2 regions of the Streptomyces sp. NPDC006372 genome follow, and region 2 is predicted to be linked to the other one. Evidence: riboswitches for the same ligand, from Rfam matches in the RefSeq annotation. Region 2 holds a riboswitch; the other holds the start of a gene.
The links. A riboswitch is a leader RNA that binds a small molecule or an ion and turns the genes downstream of it on or off. The one in region 2 is predicted to bind cyclic di-AMP.
Positions count from the first base shown of each region.

Region 1: linked by a shared signal. The riboswitch ahead of ABZ016_RS06120 (LysM peptidoglycan-binding domain-containing protein) and the one ahead of ABZ016_RS08005 (peptidoglycan DD-metalloendopeptidase family protein) in region 2 are both predicted to bind cyclic di-AMP.

Region 1 is NZ_JBEXQJ010000002.1:355,490-362,910, reverse strand. Features, by position in the region: gene ABZ016_RS06130 (GNAT family N-acetyltransferase) at 1-978, opposite strand, end outside; gene ABZ016_RS06125 (HAD family hydrolase) at 1,152-2,000, shown strand; gene ABZ016_RS06120 (LysM peptidoglycan-binding domain-containing protein) at 1,964-2,743, opposite strand; cyclic di-AMP (ydaO/yuaA leader) riboswitch at 2,747-2,925, opposite strand; gene ABZ016_RS06115 (polyprenyl synthetase family protein) at 3,430-4,440, shown strand; gene ABZ016_RS06110 (DUF2092 domain-containing protein) at 4,683-5,921, shown strand; gene ABZ016_RS06105 (ABC transporter ATP-binding protein) at 5,962-6,948, shown strand; gene ABZ016_RS06100 (ABC transporter permease) at 6,935-7,421, shown strand, end outside.
Region 2 is NZ_JBEXQJ010000003.1:187,803-195,223, forward strand. Features, by position in the region: gene ABZ016_RS07980 (Glu/Leu/Phe/Val dehydrogenase dimerization domain-containing protein) at 31-1,209, shown strand; gene ABZ016_RS07985 (TetR/AcrR family transcriptional regulator) at 1,284-1,904, shown strand; gene ABZ016_RS07990 (ZIP family zinc transporter) at 1,961-2,722, shown strand; gene ABZ016_RS07995 (SGNH/GDSL hydrolase family protein) at 2,818-3,603, opposite strand; gene ABZ016_RS08000 (DUF6250 domain-containing protein) at 3,749-4,462, opposite strand; gene ABZ016_RS08005 (peptidoglycan DD-metalloendopeptidase family protein) at 4,638-5,546, opposite strand; cyclic di-AMP (ydaO/yuaA leader) riboswitch at 5,551-5,712, opposite strand; gene ABZ016_RS08010 (alpha-galactosidase) at 6,022-7,421, opposite strand, start outside.

The sequences.
Region 1 (7,421 bases), on a different contig from region 2:
CAGCCAGTGCAGCGCCGCGCCCGCCCCCGGACGCGTCACCGCTCCCTCGTACACGGGCAGTTCGCCCGTCTTCAGCGCGTCCTTGTACTCGGCCGCGCCCCGCCCCAGGTCGAGCATGCCGATGCCCTCGGCGGCCGCCGCCTCGGCCATGCGCAGATGCAGCACCAGACCCGGCGAGTACTTCGAGAACTCGGGGTCGTAGGCCGGGAACCAGCAGGCCAGGACCGACGCCGAACGCAGTCCGAAGTGCGCGGCGACGGGCCGCTCCCCGGCGTACAGCACGGACAGTGTGCCGCTGCACTCCGGCGCCCGGGTCCGGGCCAGCCGCCCCACGAGGCGGGTGATCCACTCCTGGGCGAACCGGTCCCGCCGGCCCGTCCTGCGGTACTGCGCCGACTTCCACTCCATGAGGGTGCGCAGCGCGGCCGGGTCGCGCTCGTCGAACACGAAGCGCGGCTCGCCGACCTGCCGTCCCAGCCTGCGCTCCTTGGCCAGGGTGGTCTTCAGGAACTTCGGCGACTGGGCGCGCAGCACCGATTCGTACGTCTCGTAGCCCTTCTCCACGTCGATGACGAAGGTGGCGTACTCCTCCGCCGCGTACCGGACGAAGAGCCGCTGCTCGGCCTCCAGGTTGTCGAAGGCGAAGCTGGACACCGAGCAGGCCCGCAGCAGTTCGCCCGTCTCCAGGTCCAGGCCCGGCCGCAGGATCGCGCCCTGCGCGTCCGAGACGCCGAGTCCGATCGCCCGGCCCTGACCCCACCGGCCGCGCTCGTAGGGCAGGAAGCCGGCCGGCTCCGGCCCGTCGTACACCACCGCGATCCGTGCCTGCGGCCGCACCCGGCCCACGGCTTCGGTGAACTCCGGTTCCATGAACGGGTTGCGCGGTGCTTCCGCCGCGGCGCGCAGCGCTCGCCAGCGCTCCCTCTCCGCCTCGCGAAGCTCCCCGGCCCCGGCCACACGAATGCGCCCACTGCTCAACCCGACCCCCCGATCAAGTCCCCCCTGGACACTTGGAAGGTACCGCTCGGGACGGCCTCACGGGTAGGTAGCGGACCATGTTGTTGCCAACTGGTGCAGAGGGGCCCTCAATCGGGCAATCGGTGTCCACCGTGCGATGAAACGAACGGGCGCGCTGTCCGTATTCTCTGATCATGGCCGCACCCCTCGCATATTCACTCATCGCCACCGACCTGGACGGGACGCTGCTGCGCGGCGACGACACCTTCTCCGACCGGTCTCTCGCCGTACTCGCGCGGGTGGCGGACGCCGGCGCCCAGCACCTCGTGGTGACGGGCCGGCCGGCCCCGAGAGTGCGGCCGCTCCTCGACGACCTCGGCTGTACGGGGCTCGCGGTGTGCGGCCAGGGCGCGCAGGTGTACGACGCCGGCGCGGACCGGCTGCTGTGGTCCATCACGCTGGACCGTGAACTGGCGGAGACCGCCCTCGGCAAGATCGAGGCCGAGGTGGGGGAGGTGTACGCCGCGGTCGACCAGGACGGGGTCGACGGGCTCACGCTCATCGAGCCGGGCTATCTCATGCCGCACCCGACCCTGCCCGCCGTACGGGTCGAGCGACGGGACGACCTGTGGTGCGAGCCCATCAGCAAGGTGCTGTTGCGGCACCCCGGTCTGACGGACGACGAGCTGGCGGCGACGGCCCGCTCGGTGGTCGGCTCACTGGCGACGGTGACAATGTCGGGGCCCGGCACGGTCGAACTCCAGCCGTGCGGCATCACCAAGGCGACGGGCCTGGCGCTGGCCGCCGAGCACCTGGGGCTGCGGCCGGCGGACACCATCGCCTTCGGTGACATGCCCAATGACATCCCGATGTTCGACTGGGCCGCCCACGGCGTCGCCATGGCCAACGCCCATCCCGAACTCAAGGCCGTGGCCGACGAGGTCACGCTGTCGAACGAGGACGACGGCATCGCCGTCGTCCTCGAGCGACTGCTGGGCGGGGTGGATCAGTACGGGCCGTTGACGTTGTCGATCGAGCCGTAGCGGGCCGCCGCGTAGTTGCAGGCCGCCGTGATGTTGGCGACCGGGTCGTACGGGTCGAAGGAGGTACCGGGCACGTGGTAGGCGGCGAACGTCGGGTCGATCACCTGGAGCAGGCCCTTGGACGGGGTGCCCGCGGCGGCGTTCGAGTCCCAGTTGTTGATCGCCTGGGGGTTGCCGGACGACTCACGCATGATGTTGCGGTAGATGCCGTCGTACGACCCCGGGATCCCCTTCTGCGCCATGATGTCCAGCGACTCGCGGATCCACCCGTCGAGGTTGTTCGCGTAGGTCTTCGCGGCGGCGGGGGCGGCCTGGGCGACGCCCGTGGCGGGCTTCGCGGCCGGCTTGGCGGGGGCGGACGACTTGGTCGCCTGCTTCGGGGCGGCGTCCGCCTTGGCGGTCTTCACCTTCAGCTTCAGACCCGGGTGGATCAGCTTCGGGTTGTCGCCGACGGCGGCGCGGTTGTCCTTGTAGAGCTGCTTCCAGCCGCCCGACACGTCGTACTTGTCCGCGATGCGGTAGAGCGTGTCGCCCTTGACCACGGTGTACGCGAGGGACTTGGCGGGCTGGGCCGCCTGGTGCACGGACTGTGCGACGACGGGAGCGCTCTGGGGCTCGGCGGCGCTCGCGTGCGTCGCGCCGAGGAGCGGAAGGGTGAGTGCCGCTCCGCCGGTTCCGACGGCTACGACGCCTCGGGTGAGCGGGCTGGTTCTGCTGCGACGGTGCATGCCTCGTCCGGCCATGGCGATGTTCCTCTCCGGCGCCTGCGAGGTGAGCTGTCGGGTTCGGGCCGGGAGGTGTCCGGCCGCGTACGGCGCTGTGCTGCCGTACGCGGCTTCACCCCGAGCCGGTCCGCTGTGCGGACCGGCGACTTACCTGGGTCCCCCGCTCCTGCCCTGCGTGAGTGAGTCGGTGTGTGTGGGGTGTCCGGGCGGCGGCAGGATTCGGCGGTCCGCCGGACAAGCCGGGAACGTATGCGAGAGCACATGTCGGGAACAAGCACCGGAGTCACATTCCGAGCCGGTTGACCTTGGTCTGAGTGGTTTGGCCCGCTTGATCCTTTGCGGGAGCCAAGGCTCAACTGGCTTTCGGTGGAAGGGGGTACGGGCCGGTGCCGGAGCGAGGGGGCAAAAGGGGCGACGTGACCGAACTCACTGATCACGAGCCTGTGCGGTACATATCAGCAAAGGGAATTAACTTACGCAACGCGGCAAATCGTTTATATCTCGCTACCTCCTGGTAAGTGGATAAATGTCTGTTCTTATGGACTGATCGAAAACATGGAGGTCGTGATCGGATACCACCCGGCCTGTAACCATGGGCGCTGGCGGTGATCGAAACGTGACCGGATACGCTGACTCGAGTGAGGGCAGCGACCTATCGACAATCCGCGTAATCACCGGCAGACACAGCAGACAGGAGACCCCTCGTGACCGACGTCGGGCCGTTCGGGCTGAGCGTGCGGGACCAGGCTCTGGAAGCCGATGTCCAGGCCGGGTTGGCGGCTGTCGAGGAAGGCTTGTTCGAGGCCACCAAGAGTGAGGTGCCCTTCATCACGGAGGCCGCCCAGCACCTGGTGCGGGCCGGCGGCAAGCGGTTCCGTCCGCTGCTCGTGATGCTCTCCGCCCAGTTCGGTGACCGGTACGCGCCCGGGATCGTGCCGTCCGCCGTCGTCGTGGAGCTGACCCACCTGGCCACGCTGTACCACGACGACGTGATGGACGAGGCCGCCGTGCGCCGCGGGGTGGCGAGCGCGAACACCCGCTGGGGCAACTCCGTCGCGGTCCTCACCGGCGACTTCCTCTTCGCCCGCGCCTCGCACATCCTGGCCGACCTCGGCCCCGAGGCGGTCCGTGTGCAGGCCGAGGCGTTCGAACGGCTGGTGACCGGGCAGATCCTGGAGACGGCCGGACCGCAGGACGGCCGGGACCCCGTCGAGCACTACCTGGACGTGCTGGGCGGCAAGACCGGCTCGCTGGTGGCGGTGTCGTGCCGGTTCGGCGCGATGATGTCCGGCGCCGACGAGACGGTCGTGGACGTGCTGACCCAGTACGGCGAGCGGCTCGGCGTCGCCTTCCAGCTCGCTGACGACGTCCTGGACATCGCCTCCGACTCCCACGAGTCCGGCAAGACCCCGGGCACCGACCTGCGCGAGGGCATCCCCACGCTGCCGGTGCTGCGGCTGCGCGAGCGCGCGGCCCGGCTCGGGCTCGCGGACGACATCGCCCTGTGCGAGCTGCTGGACTCCGACCTCACCGACGACGCCCGGCACGCCGAGGCCCTGCGCCTGCTGCGCGCCCACCCGGCGCTGGAACAGGCCCGCCGGGACACCGTCCGCTACGCCCAGGACGCCCGCTCGGCCCTGGCACCCCTGCCGGAGTGCGCCGCGAAGGCGGCTCTCGTGGAGCTGAGCGACGCCGTGGTGCACCGCGCCGGCTAGCGCGGCACCGGTCCGGTTCATCCCCCGCCCCCTACGGGTCGGGGGAGACACCGCCCCTCCGTGTCATACCCCAGCAGTACGTGGAGTTGAGCCCGCGGTCTGACGTATCTCCCCGGCCGATTTGGTCAGATGGAGACCACCGAAGAACACCACTCCTCACCTGTTCGGGTGAGAATGGCGGCTCAGGGACGAGTGCGTGGACGACACGGACAGCCGCCGCCGACCACGGAGGTAGGGCACACATGGCACCGTACGCATCCGACGAGAACACGACCGCCGGGGAGGTCGACGAGCAGCGCTCCCGGCGGAGCAAAGCCGCGCGGTACGTCGTCCCGGTCACGGTGATGGGGGTGGCGGCCGCGACGATCGGCCTGGTCCCCGCACTCGCCGACTCGGGCGACCCCGACCTCCCGAAGATCACGGCACAGCAGCTCATCGAGAAGATCGCCAAGTCGGACGTGCAGCAGCTGTCCGGCACGGTGAAGATCAGCACGGATCTCGGACTGCCGGACCTCGGCGGGCTGGAGAGCAGCCTGATGTCCGGTGCGGCGAGCCCGGGCGAGGGCGGTTCCTCCGCCGACCCGACGTCCAAGCTCACCGAACTGGCCTCCGGCACGCACACCCTGCGCGTCGCTGTCGACGGCCCGGAGAAGCAGAAGCTGTCGCTGCTGGAGAACGCCGCCGAGTACAGCGTCGTCCACAACGGCAAGGACCTCTGGGGCTACGACAGCAAGTCGAACGAGGTCTACCACGGCACCGCCTCGGACAGCCCGAAGCACGAGAAGGAGCAGCCGCCGGCCACGCCGAAGGACTTCGCCGAGGAGGCCCTGAAGGCCGTCGACGACACGACCTCCGTGACCGTGGACGGCACCGCCCAGGTCGCCGGCCGGGACGCCTACAAGCTGCTCATCAAGCCGAAGCAGTCCGGCTCCACGGTCGGCGCGGTCACCGTCGCGGTGGACGCGAAGACGGGTACGCCGCTGAAGTTCACACTGACCCCGGCCAGTGGGGGCGCCGCCGTCGTCGACGCGGGCTTCACCAAGGTGAGTTTCGACCGGCCGGCCGCGTCGACCTTCGACTTCACCCCGCCGAAGGGTGCGAAGGTCACCGAGGAGAAGGACTCCGACAAGGGTGGGGCGCGCAAGCACGCCGAGCGCGCCCCGAAGTCCCTGAAGTCCCCGAAGTCCCCGGAGGACCTGGGCAAGGGCTTCGGCGGTGCCGAGGGCATGAAGACCATCGGCGAGGGCTGGAACGCCATAGCCACCTTCGACACCGGCGGCGAGGGTGTGCCCTCCGGTGAGGCGGGCGGCGACCTCGGCGGCTTCGTGAACTCGCTCGGCGACAAGGTCACCGGCAAGTTCGGCTCGGGCACGGTCTTCTCCACCCGCCTGGTCAACGCCCTGATGACGGACGACGGCAAGGTCTACGTCGGCATGGTCACCAAGGACGCCCTCGTGAAGGCGGCCGACGCCGGCAAGTAGGTCCCGTACGTCACGGGACACCGAGAGAACGAGGAAGCCGATGGCCGAACAGCCCGCCGCGGAGCCGGAGGAGAGCGGCGCGAATGTCCTGGGTGGGGAGACCGTCATCGCCACACGGGGGCTCACCAAGCGCTATCGCGGCGGGCAGCTCGCCGTCGACGGGCTCGATCTGACCGTCCCGGCGGGCAGCGTCTTCGGCTTCCTCGGGCCCAACGGCTCCGGCAAGACCACCACCATCCGCATGCTGATGGGCCTCATCGAGCCCACCTCCGGCGCGGCACGGGTGCTCGGGCAGCCCATGCCCCGGGCCACCCGCGCCGTGCTGCCGCACGTCGGCGCCCTCATCGAGGGCCCGTCCCTCTACGGCTTCCTCTCCGGCCGCGACAACCTGATCCGGTACGACTCCGCCGACCCGGCCGCCGACCCGCGCACCCGGCGTGCCCGGGTGGCCGCGGCCCTGGACCGGGTGGGCCTGACGGCCGCCGCGGGCAAGAAGGCCAAGGCCTACTCGCTGGGCATGAAGCAGCGCCTGGGCCTCGCGGCCGCACTGCTCCGGCCGCGCCGGCTGCTCGTGCTCGACGAGCCGACCAACGGCCTCGACCCGCAGGGCATGCGCGAGATCCGCACCCTCGTACGGGAGCTGGCCTCGGACGGCACGACCGTCTTCCTCTCCTCCCATCTGCTGGACGAGATCGAGCAGGTCTGCACGCACGCGGCCGTGATGGCACAGGGCCGCCTGATCACCCAGGGCCCGGTCGCCGAGCTGGCCGCCGGGGCACGCGGCCGGCTGGTGGTGACCACCCCGGATCCGGCGGAGGCGGCCCGCGTCCTCAAGGAGCAGGGCGTCGGCGACCTGGTCGTGACCGACGACCGCGTGACCGGCGAACCACCGGACCGCGACCTCGCCGACGTGAACACCGCGCTGGTCACCGCGGGAGTCCGGGTACGCGGCTTCACGGTCGAACGGGCCTCGCTGGAGGACGCGTTCGTGGCGCTGACGGGGGAGGGATTCGATGTCGCGGGCTGAAGTCGCCGAGAGCGCACGCCCGGTGAGTCCGCTGTGGACCTTCGGGCTGCTGCGCAACGAGCTCACCACCACCTTCCGCCGCTGGCGCACCCTCGCCCTGCTGGCCGTGCTGGCGGGAGTGCCCGTCCTGGTCGGCATCGCCGTCAAGATCGAGACGGGCGACGGTTCGTCACCCGGCGGTGGGGGAGGCGGCGGAGGGCCGGCCTTCATCTCCCAGATCACCAACAACGGCCTGTTCCTCGTCTTCACCGCCCTGGCCGCCACCCTCCCGTTCTTCCTGCCGATGGCGATCGGTGTCGTCGCGGGCGACGCGATCGCCGGCGAGGCCAACGCCGGGACGCTCCGCTACCTGCTGGTCGCCCCCGCGGGCCGCAGCCGTCTGCTGCTCACCAAGTACGCGACGGTCGTGCTGTTCTGCCTGGCCGCCACCCTCGTGGTCGCCGTCTCGGCGCTGACGGTGGGAGCACTCCTCT
Region 2 (7,421 bases):
ATGATTCAGTAATCCGGCGAAGGAGCCCGTATGGCCGCCCCCCTGCTGTCCCTCACCTGGACCGACCATCTCACCGGCCACCAGGGCTTTCTGGTCGTCGACCGGCTGGTGCGCGGCGTCGCCAGCGGCGGTCTGCGGATGCGGGCGGGCTGCACCCTGGAGGAGGTCACCGGCCTGGCCCGTGGCATGACCATGAAGGAGGCGCTGCACTACGACCCCGACAGCCGCTACGTCCCGCTCGGCGGCGCCAAGGGCGGCATCGACTGCGACCCGCGGGACCCCGAGGCCTACCCGCTGCTGGTGCGCTACCTGCGCGCCATGCGGCCGTACGTCGAGAGCCTCTGGACGACGGGCGAGGACCTGGGCCTCACCCAGGACCTGGTGGACCGCGCCGCGGCCGAGGCGGGGCTGGTCTCCTCCGTCCAGGCCGTGTATCCGCTGCTGGACGACGAGGCGGAGGCGCGGCGGCGGCTCGCGGACGCGTTCGCGGTCGAGGTGGACGGCATCGGGCTGGACGAGCTGGCCGGCGGCTGCGGTGTCGCCGAAGCGACCCTCACGGCCCTGGACCGGGCCGGCGTGCCGTACGCGGGGACGCGGGTCGCCCTCCAGGGGCTGGGCACCATGGGCGGAGCCACCGCACGCTTCCTCACCCGGGCGGGGCTCACCGTCGTGGCCGTCGCCGACGTCAAGGGCACGATCGCCAACCCGGCCGGCCTCGACGTCGAGGCGCTGCTCGCCGCCCGGGACGGGTACGGGACCGTGGACCGCTCCGCACTGCGGTCCGACGACCGCGAACTGCCGGGCGAGGCCTGGCTGTCGGCCGACGCGGACGTCCTGGTCCCGGCAGCCGTCTCGTACGCGATAGACGCCGGCAACCAGGACCGGATCACCGCCCGCTGGGTGGTCGAGGCGGCCAACATGCCGGTACGGCCGGAGGCGGAGCTGCTGCTGTCCGCCCGCGGGGTGACCGTGCTGCCGGACGTCGTGGTCAACTCCGGGACGAACGCCTGGTGGTGGTGGACGCTGTTCGGGGACGTCGGCGCCGACGCGGAGGAGGCGTTGGCGCACGTGCGCCGCTCGATGCGGGCCCTGGTGGAGCGGATGCTCGCCCGTGCGCGGGCCGACGGGACGACCCCTCGGGCCGCCGCCCACGCGATCGCCGCGGACCGGCTGCCGGAGCTGGCGGACCGGTTCGGCTGGTACCGCTGAAGGTCCCGCGGACCGTGCCGGACCGGCCGGATCACCCCGTCGATGGGGCGCACGCGCGTGTGTAGGGTGACGGCGTGACGAGAGTCCGGTTGAGCGTGGCGGAGCGGCGGGGGGAACTGCTGCGGGCCGCCGTCGAGCAGATCGAGGCCCGGGGCGTGGCGGCGGTGCGGATCGCCGACGTGGCATCGGCGCTCGGGGTGAGCAACGCGCTGGTGCTCTATCACTTCTCGACGAAGGAGCAGTTGGTCGCAGCCGCCTTCCGGCACGCGGCGGAGGGCGACCTCGCGCATCTGCGCAAGCTGCTCGGCCGCCGTACCTCGGCGCTGCGCCGGCTGCGGTCGGCCGTACGGTGGTACGCCCCCACGGGCCAGGCCAAGGGCTGGCGGCTGTGGATCGAGGGCTGGGCGGCGGCGCTGCGCGAGCCCGCGCTGCGGGAGGTCACCCAGGAGCTCGACCGGGAGTGGAAGGCGGCCATCGCCGAGGTCATCTCGGAGGGCGTGGCAGCCGGCGAGTTCCGCTGCCCCGACCCGCACGGCACGGCCCTCCGCCTCACCGCGCTCCTCGACGGATTGGCCGTGCAGCTGACGTCCTACGAGGCGGTGCCGCTAACCCGTGCCCAGGAGTGGGTGGACGAGTTGCTGACGCGCGAACTGGGTCTGAGGCCGGCCGGCTTGACCGGCCCGGCCGTGGGGTAGGCCGGCCCGGTCGGCCGTGGGGGGTGGGCACGCTCGCCGCGGGTAGACGGCGCACCATGCCAGAAGTGATGCAAGCAGGCGGCTGGGGGCTGCTGGCCGGATCCGCGCTGCTGCTGGGAGCGGTGGTCGGCTACCGGTTGCGCGTCCCGCAGAAGGTCATCGCGCTGGTGATGGCCTTCGGTGCCGGTGTACTGCTCTCAGCGGTCTCCTTCGAATTGGTCGGCGAAGCGTACGAGGAGGGCGGACTCGCCCCGGCGGTCGTCGGAACGCTGGCCGGGGCGGCGGCCTACACGGCCGGCAACCTGTGGCTGGCGGGCCGCGGCGCCCGCCACCGCAAGCGATCCGGCCATCGCCCCGCTCAGGCGCAGCCCTCGGAGGAGGAGAACAATGGCTCCGGCCTGGCGCTGGCCCTGGGCGCACTGCTCGACGGCGTCCCCGAGTCCGCCGTCATCGGTGTCAGCCTGCTCGACGGCGGGGCCGTCAGCATGGTCACCGTCGCGGCGGTGTTCATCAGCAACGTCCCCGAAGGACTGTCCAGCTCGGCCGGCATGAAGAAGGCCGGACGCGGCAAGGGCTACGTCTTCGGCGTGTGGGGGGCGATCGCCGTCGCGAGCGTCCTGTCCGCGGTGCTCGGCTACACCGTCGTGGGGGGCTTCTCCACGGACGTGGTCGCCGCGGTGACCGCCGTGGCCGCCGGCGCGATCCTGGCCATGGTCGCCGACACGATGATCCCGGAGGCGTTCGAGGAAGCCCACCTGGCGATCGGGCTGGTCACCGTCAGCGGCTTCCTGGTCTCCTTCGCCCTGTCGCACGCCTGAACAGGACGCTGAAGTGGCTGGGTCCGCCCTCCGTCCAGCCCGGGCACGGCTCCCCGAAGCCGGGGAACGAGCCCAGGGCCGGTGTGCCGGCCCCCTCACGCCACCGAAGCGATCCGCATCCTGATGTCGTCCGGCGACAGCGCGCCCTTGGCCGTCACATGGTCCCCCGACGACTCCCCGCGCAGCCGCCGCCCGATCCACGGCACCAGGAACTCCCGTGCCCAGTGGACGTCGTCCCGCCGGATGTCGAGGGTGCCGCGGGGCGGCAGCGGGGGCCACTCCTGCTCGGGGTCGGCCGGTACATCGACGCCGAGCGCCTGCCCCGCGCGCAGCGCCACCCGTGTGTGCCCCTCCGGGGACAGGTGCAGCCGGTCGGAGTCCCAGGCCCTGCGGTCCTGGACACTGCGCAGGGACCACAGGTCGAGGACCGGGCAGCCGTACCGGTCGGCGATGGCCCGGACATGCCCGTTGTACGTGGCGATCTTGCCGCGCAGGTGCTTGAGCACGGGCACGCCCCGGGTGTCGAAGCCGGTCGTCACCATCACCGTGCCCGCCACCGCGGCGAGTTGCGCGACCGCTCGCTCGAAACGCTCGGCCACCTCGTCCGGGTCGGTGCCGGGCCGGATGATGTCGTTGCCGCCGGCACAGAAGGAGACGAGGTCCGGGGCCATGTCGACGGCCCGCGGAACCTGCTCCGCCACGATCTGGTCGAGGAGCCTTCCGCGCACGGCGAGGTTGGTGTAGTGGAAGTCGCCCTCGGGCCGGCGGTCGGCGAGCAGGACGGCGAACCGGTCGGCCCAGCCGACGAACGCCCCGTCGGGGCCGGGATCACCGACGCCCTCGGTGAAGCTGTCCCCCACCGCCACGTACGACCCGATCACTGCTCTGCTGTCACTCTTCGAATCGTCTGCCACAGCCGCTCATGATTCACCTTGGAATGTGACCTACGCGACCGTAGGAAGGGGTTGACGGGCGGTGACATAAGCCACTCCTAAAGTGTTCACCAACTCCGGAATAGGCCGCTTGTCAGGAACGTTGGAGTGTCGACCAGACCCGGAAGCCCGTGATGCGGAAGTGGCTCCACACGGTCCGGAAGGCGAAGTGCCCACTCGTGTAGGGCTGCGGGTCGCGGTAGTCGAACACGAGCCGCCCGTTGTTCCACCACCGCACCGTCGAACCGTCGGAGACGATCCGGACCCGGTTCGGCTCGCCCGGCACGAGCAGCGGCTCGGTGTAGTCGAAGACCAGGGGGCGGACTCCGGCCTCACCGACGTAACGCCGCAGCCGGGTCGTGGTGTTGTAGTTGGCCCCGTAGCCGGCGTAGTACGTGGTGAGGTGGTCGTACTCGTCGAGGGCGCCGCCGCGCGGCGTCGCGAAGAGATCGTCCGGGGAGCGGACGTCGGTCGCGTTCCAGAAGTTGTTGAGGTCCGAGACCCGGTCGTTGACCCCGCCCTCGGCGACGGGCGTGGCGGTGTATTCGAGCACGTACGGACCTTGGAGTCGCCGTTTGAACCAGACGGTCGCCCCGCTGGGGACGTCGATCTCCAGCACACCGCGGGAGGCGCTGACGGTGCCGCCGTCCTGCAGTTCGGTCACCCACTGGCCGAGGCCGTGACAGAAGTCGTCGTGGGCGATGAGGCGGCGATGCCGAGGCGCGGCGTTCGCGCTCCCGGTCGGGGCGAGGGCAGCCAGCGCGGCTCCGGCTGCCAGGGCTCCGAACGTTCTGCGGGTGGTCGGCACGGGACACAGCTCCTTCAGAAAGCGCTTGCACTCACGACGGGATCACTGTGTCCCAACTGCCGTCCGCTGTCGATCCCTTGAGTGCGATCGCCGGCCGCCGCACACACCGAAAGCCGGACCCGGGGATCGGGGTCCGGCCTTCGGAGGCGTGTCAGGCAAGGGGCGTGCGGGTCGGTCAGCCGACGGAGACGCCGTGGGCGCGCAGGTAGGCGACCGGGTCCACGTCCGAGCCGTAGTCCGGCGTGGTGCGGATCTCGAAGTGCAGGTGCGGTCCGGTGACGTTGCCCGTGGCGCCGGACAGGCCGACCTGCTGCCCGGCCGTCACGGTCTGGCCGGCCGAGACGGAGAGCTGGGACAGGTGGGCGTACTGCGCGTACTTGCCGTCCTCGAGCTGGATGACGACCTGGTTGCCGTACGCGCCGCCCCAGCCCGCGGAGACGACCGTGCCCGCACCGACGGCCTTGAGGGAGGTGCCCGTCGGGACGACGAAGTCGACACCGGTGTGGTAGCCGCTGGACCACATGCTGCCGGCCATGTGGTACGGGGTGCCGATGGTGGCGCCGTCCACGGGGAGGGTGAAGCCGGAGGCGGCGGTCTCCGCGGCCGGCTTGGCGGCAGCCGGCTTCGCGGGGGTGCCGGCCTTGGGGGACGACTCGGCGGCGGACGACTTCTCGGCCGACGCCTTCGGCGCGGGCTGCGCCTCGGGCGCGCTCGCCGCCTTCGTGCCGATCGAGAGCTTCAGGCCCGGGTGGATCAGCGACGGGTCGTCACCGACGGCGTCGCGGTTGTCCGCGTAGAGCTTCTTCCAGCCGCCGCTGACGTGCTGGTCGTCGGCGATCTTCGCGAGCCAGTCACCGGCCTTCACGGTGTACGTGTGGGCACCCGTGGCCTTTTCGGCGGCCTTCTTTCCGGCGGCCGGAGCGGACTGGGCGGCTTTTTCCGGGGCCGACTGCGGGGTGGCGGCGTGGGCGCCGGCGGCCCCCATGAGGGGAAGGGCGAGGGCGGCCCCGCCGGTTCCGGCGACGGCTATGGAGCGGGTGAAACGCTGGGTCTTCGGGCGGCGGTGCTTACCCTTCGCGGGCATGGCGGATTCCTCTCCGGCGCCTGCGAGGTGAGCTGTCGGGTTCGGGCTGGAGATGCCCGGCCGCGCCGAGGTGCGGCTTAACCCCAAGCCGTTCCGGGAACCGGAACAGGCGTCTTACCTGTGGGTCCCCCGCTCCTGCCGTACGTCGGGTCAGTGTGTGCGGGCTCCGGTCGGCGGCAGGATTAGGCGTCCGTCCGGATTGGTGTGGAACGTAAGCGACCAAGACGCAATGGGACAAGCTTGCGGTTGCGCATGACGGCCTTTTCCTTGACGCGTCGGCACATTTCCCGTCACCGAGCGTGGATTACCGATCTCCGGTTTTCCTCAAAGGCCCTGAATATCGGCACAATTACGTGAACATGACGACAACACATCGTCACGAATATGACGATGCCCACACACGTGGACCCCATCTCCTTTACTTTTGGGGCACGTTATGTCGAAGCGGCCTAAATCCCCTATTCGGACAGAACGGCTACTTCCGCTTAAGGCGGACGACCGTGGCGTCCAGGTCCCCGCGCAGCCCGACCCGCAGTCCGTGATGGAGCAGGACGGCACCTCGGTGAACTTCGCCCGATTCGAGGCATTCGTACGTTGCCGACGGGTCGAGGCCACGCAGCCTGAGCGCCGGGAGGGGTTCGCCGTAGCGCTGCGCCTGGAGCCAGGCGAGGACGACGGTCTCGTCGCCGAGGACGTACTGCACCGAGCTCAGACCGCCTTCCGGCGCGCGCAGCCGGTAGAGGTCGCCGTGCTGCACCACGGGCCGGATCTCCTTGTAGAGCCCCACCCAGTCCCGCGCCTCCGCCAGCTCCTGCTCCGTCCACTTCGTGAGGTCGCCGCCGACCCCGAGCACACCGGCCATGGCGCTGACGAAACGGAACCGCAGGGAGCTGGCCCGCTGGTTGAGCATGACGTTCGGGCTGTCGGTGACCCAGGCGGCCATGACCCGCGCCGGGTGGACCTGGCTGAAGCCGTGCTGGATGGCGAGCCGGTCGAGCGGATCGGTGTTGTCGGAGGTCCACACCTGGTCCGTACGGCTCAGCACACCGAGGTCGATCCGGCCTCCGCCGCCCGAGCAGGACTCGAAGGCCACCCCCGGGTGGGCGGCCCGCAGCCGGTCCAGCAGCGCGTACAGACCCCGGACGTGGTCGACCCAGAGCCGCTGCGGATAGGGGTCGTCCGGCCAGCCGGCGTCGGAGAAGCAGCGGTTGAAGTCCCACTTGACGTAGTCGATCGGGGCGCTGGAGAGCAACGCGTCGAGCCGCTCCCAGAGGTACTCCTGGACGTCCTCGCGGGCGAGGTTCAGTACGAGTTGATTGCGGAACTCCGTCCGCTTTCGTCCCGGTTGGTACTGCACCCAGTCCGGATGGGCGCGGTACAGGTCGCTGTCCGGGTTGACCATCTCCGGCTCGACCCAGATCCCGAACTGCATGCCCAGGCCGTGCACATGGTCGGCGAGCGGCCTGAGCCCGCCGGGGAAGCGGTCGGGATTCGGCGTCCAGTCACCGAGCCCGGCCCGGTCGCTCGTACGCGCGCCGAACCAGCCGTCGTCGACCACGAACAGCTCGACACCCATGGCGGCGGCCCGCTCGGCGAGCGCCCGCTGCTGCTCCTCGGAGATGTCGAACTCGGTGGCCTCCCAGGAGTTGAACAGCACCGGCCGGTCCCGGTCCGCGTCCGGGACGACATGGGCCCGCTGATAGGCGTGCCAGGCACGGCTGGCCCCGCCGAAACCGCCGTCGCTCCAGAGTCCGGCGAAGACGGGCGTCGTGTACGACTCTCCCGCGCCCAGCGTCAGCAGGCCCGAGTCGTCGTACCCGGCCCCGCCGGTGATCTGCACGCGCGCGTCCGGGAGTTGGGCCACGGCGATCCGCC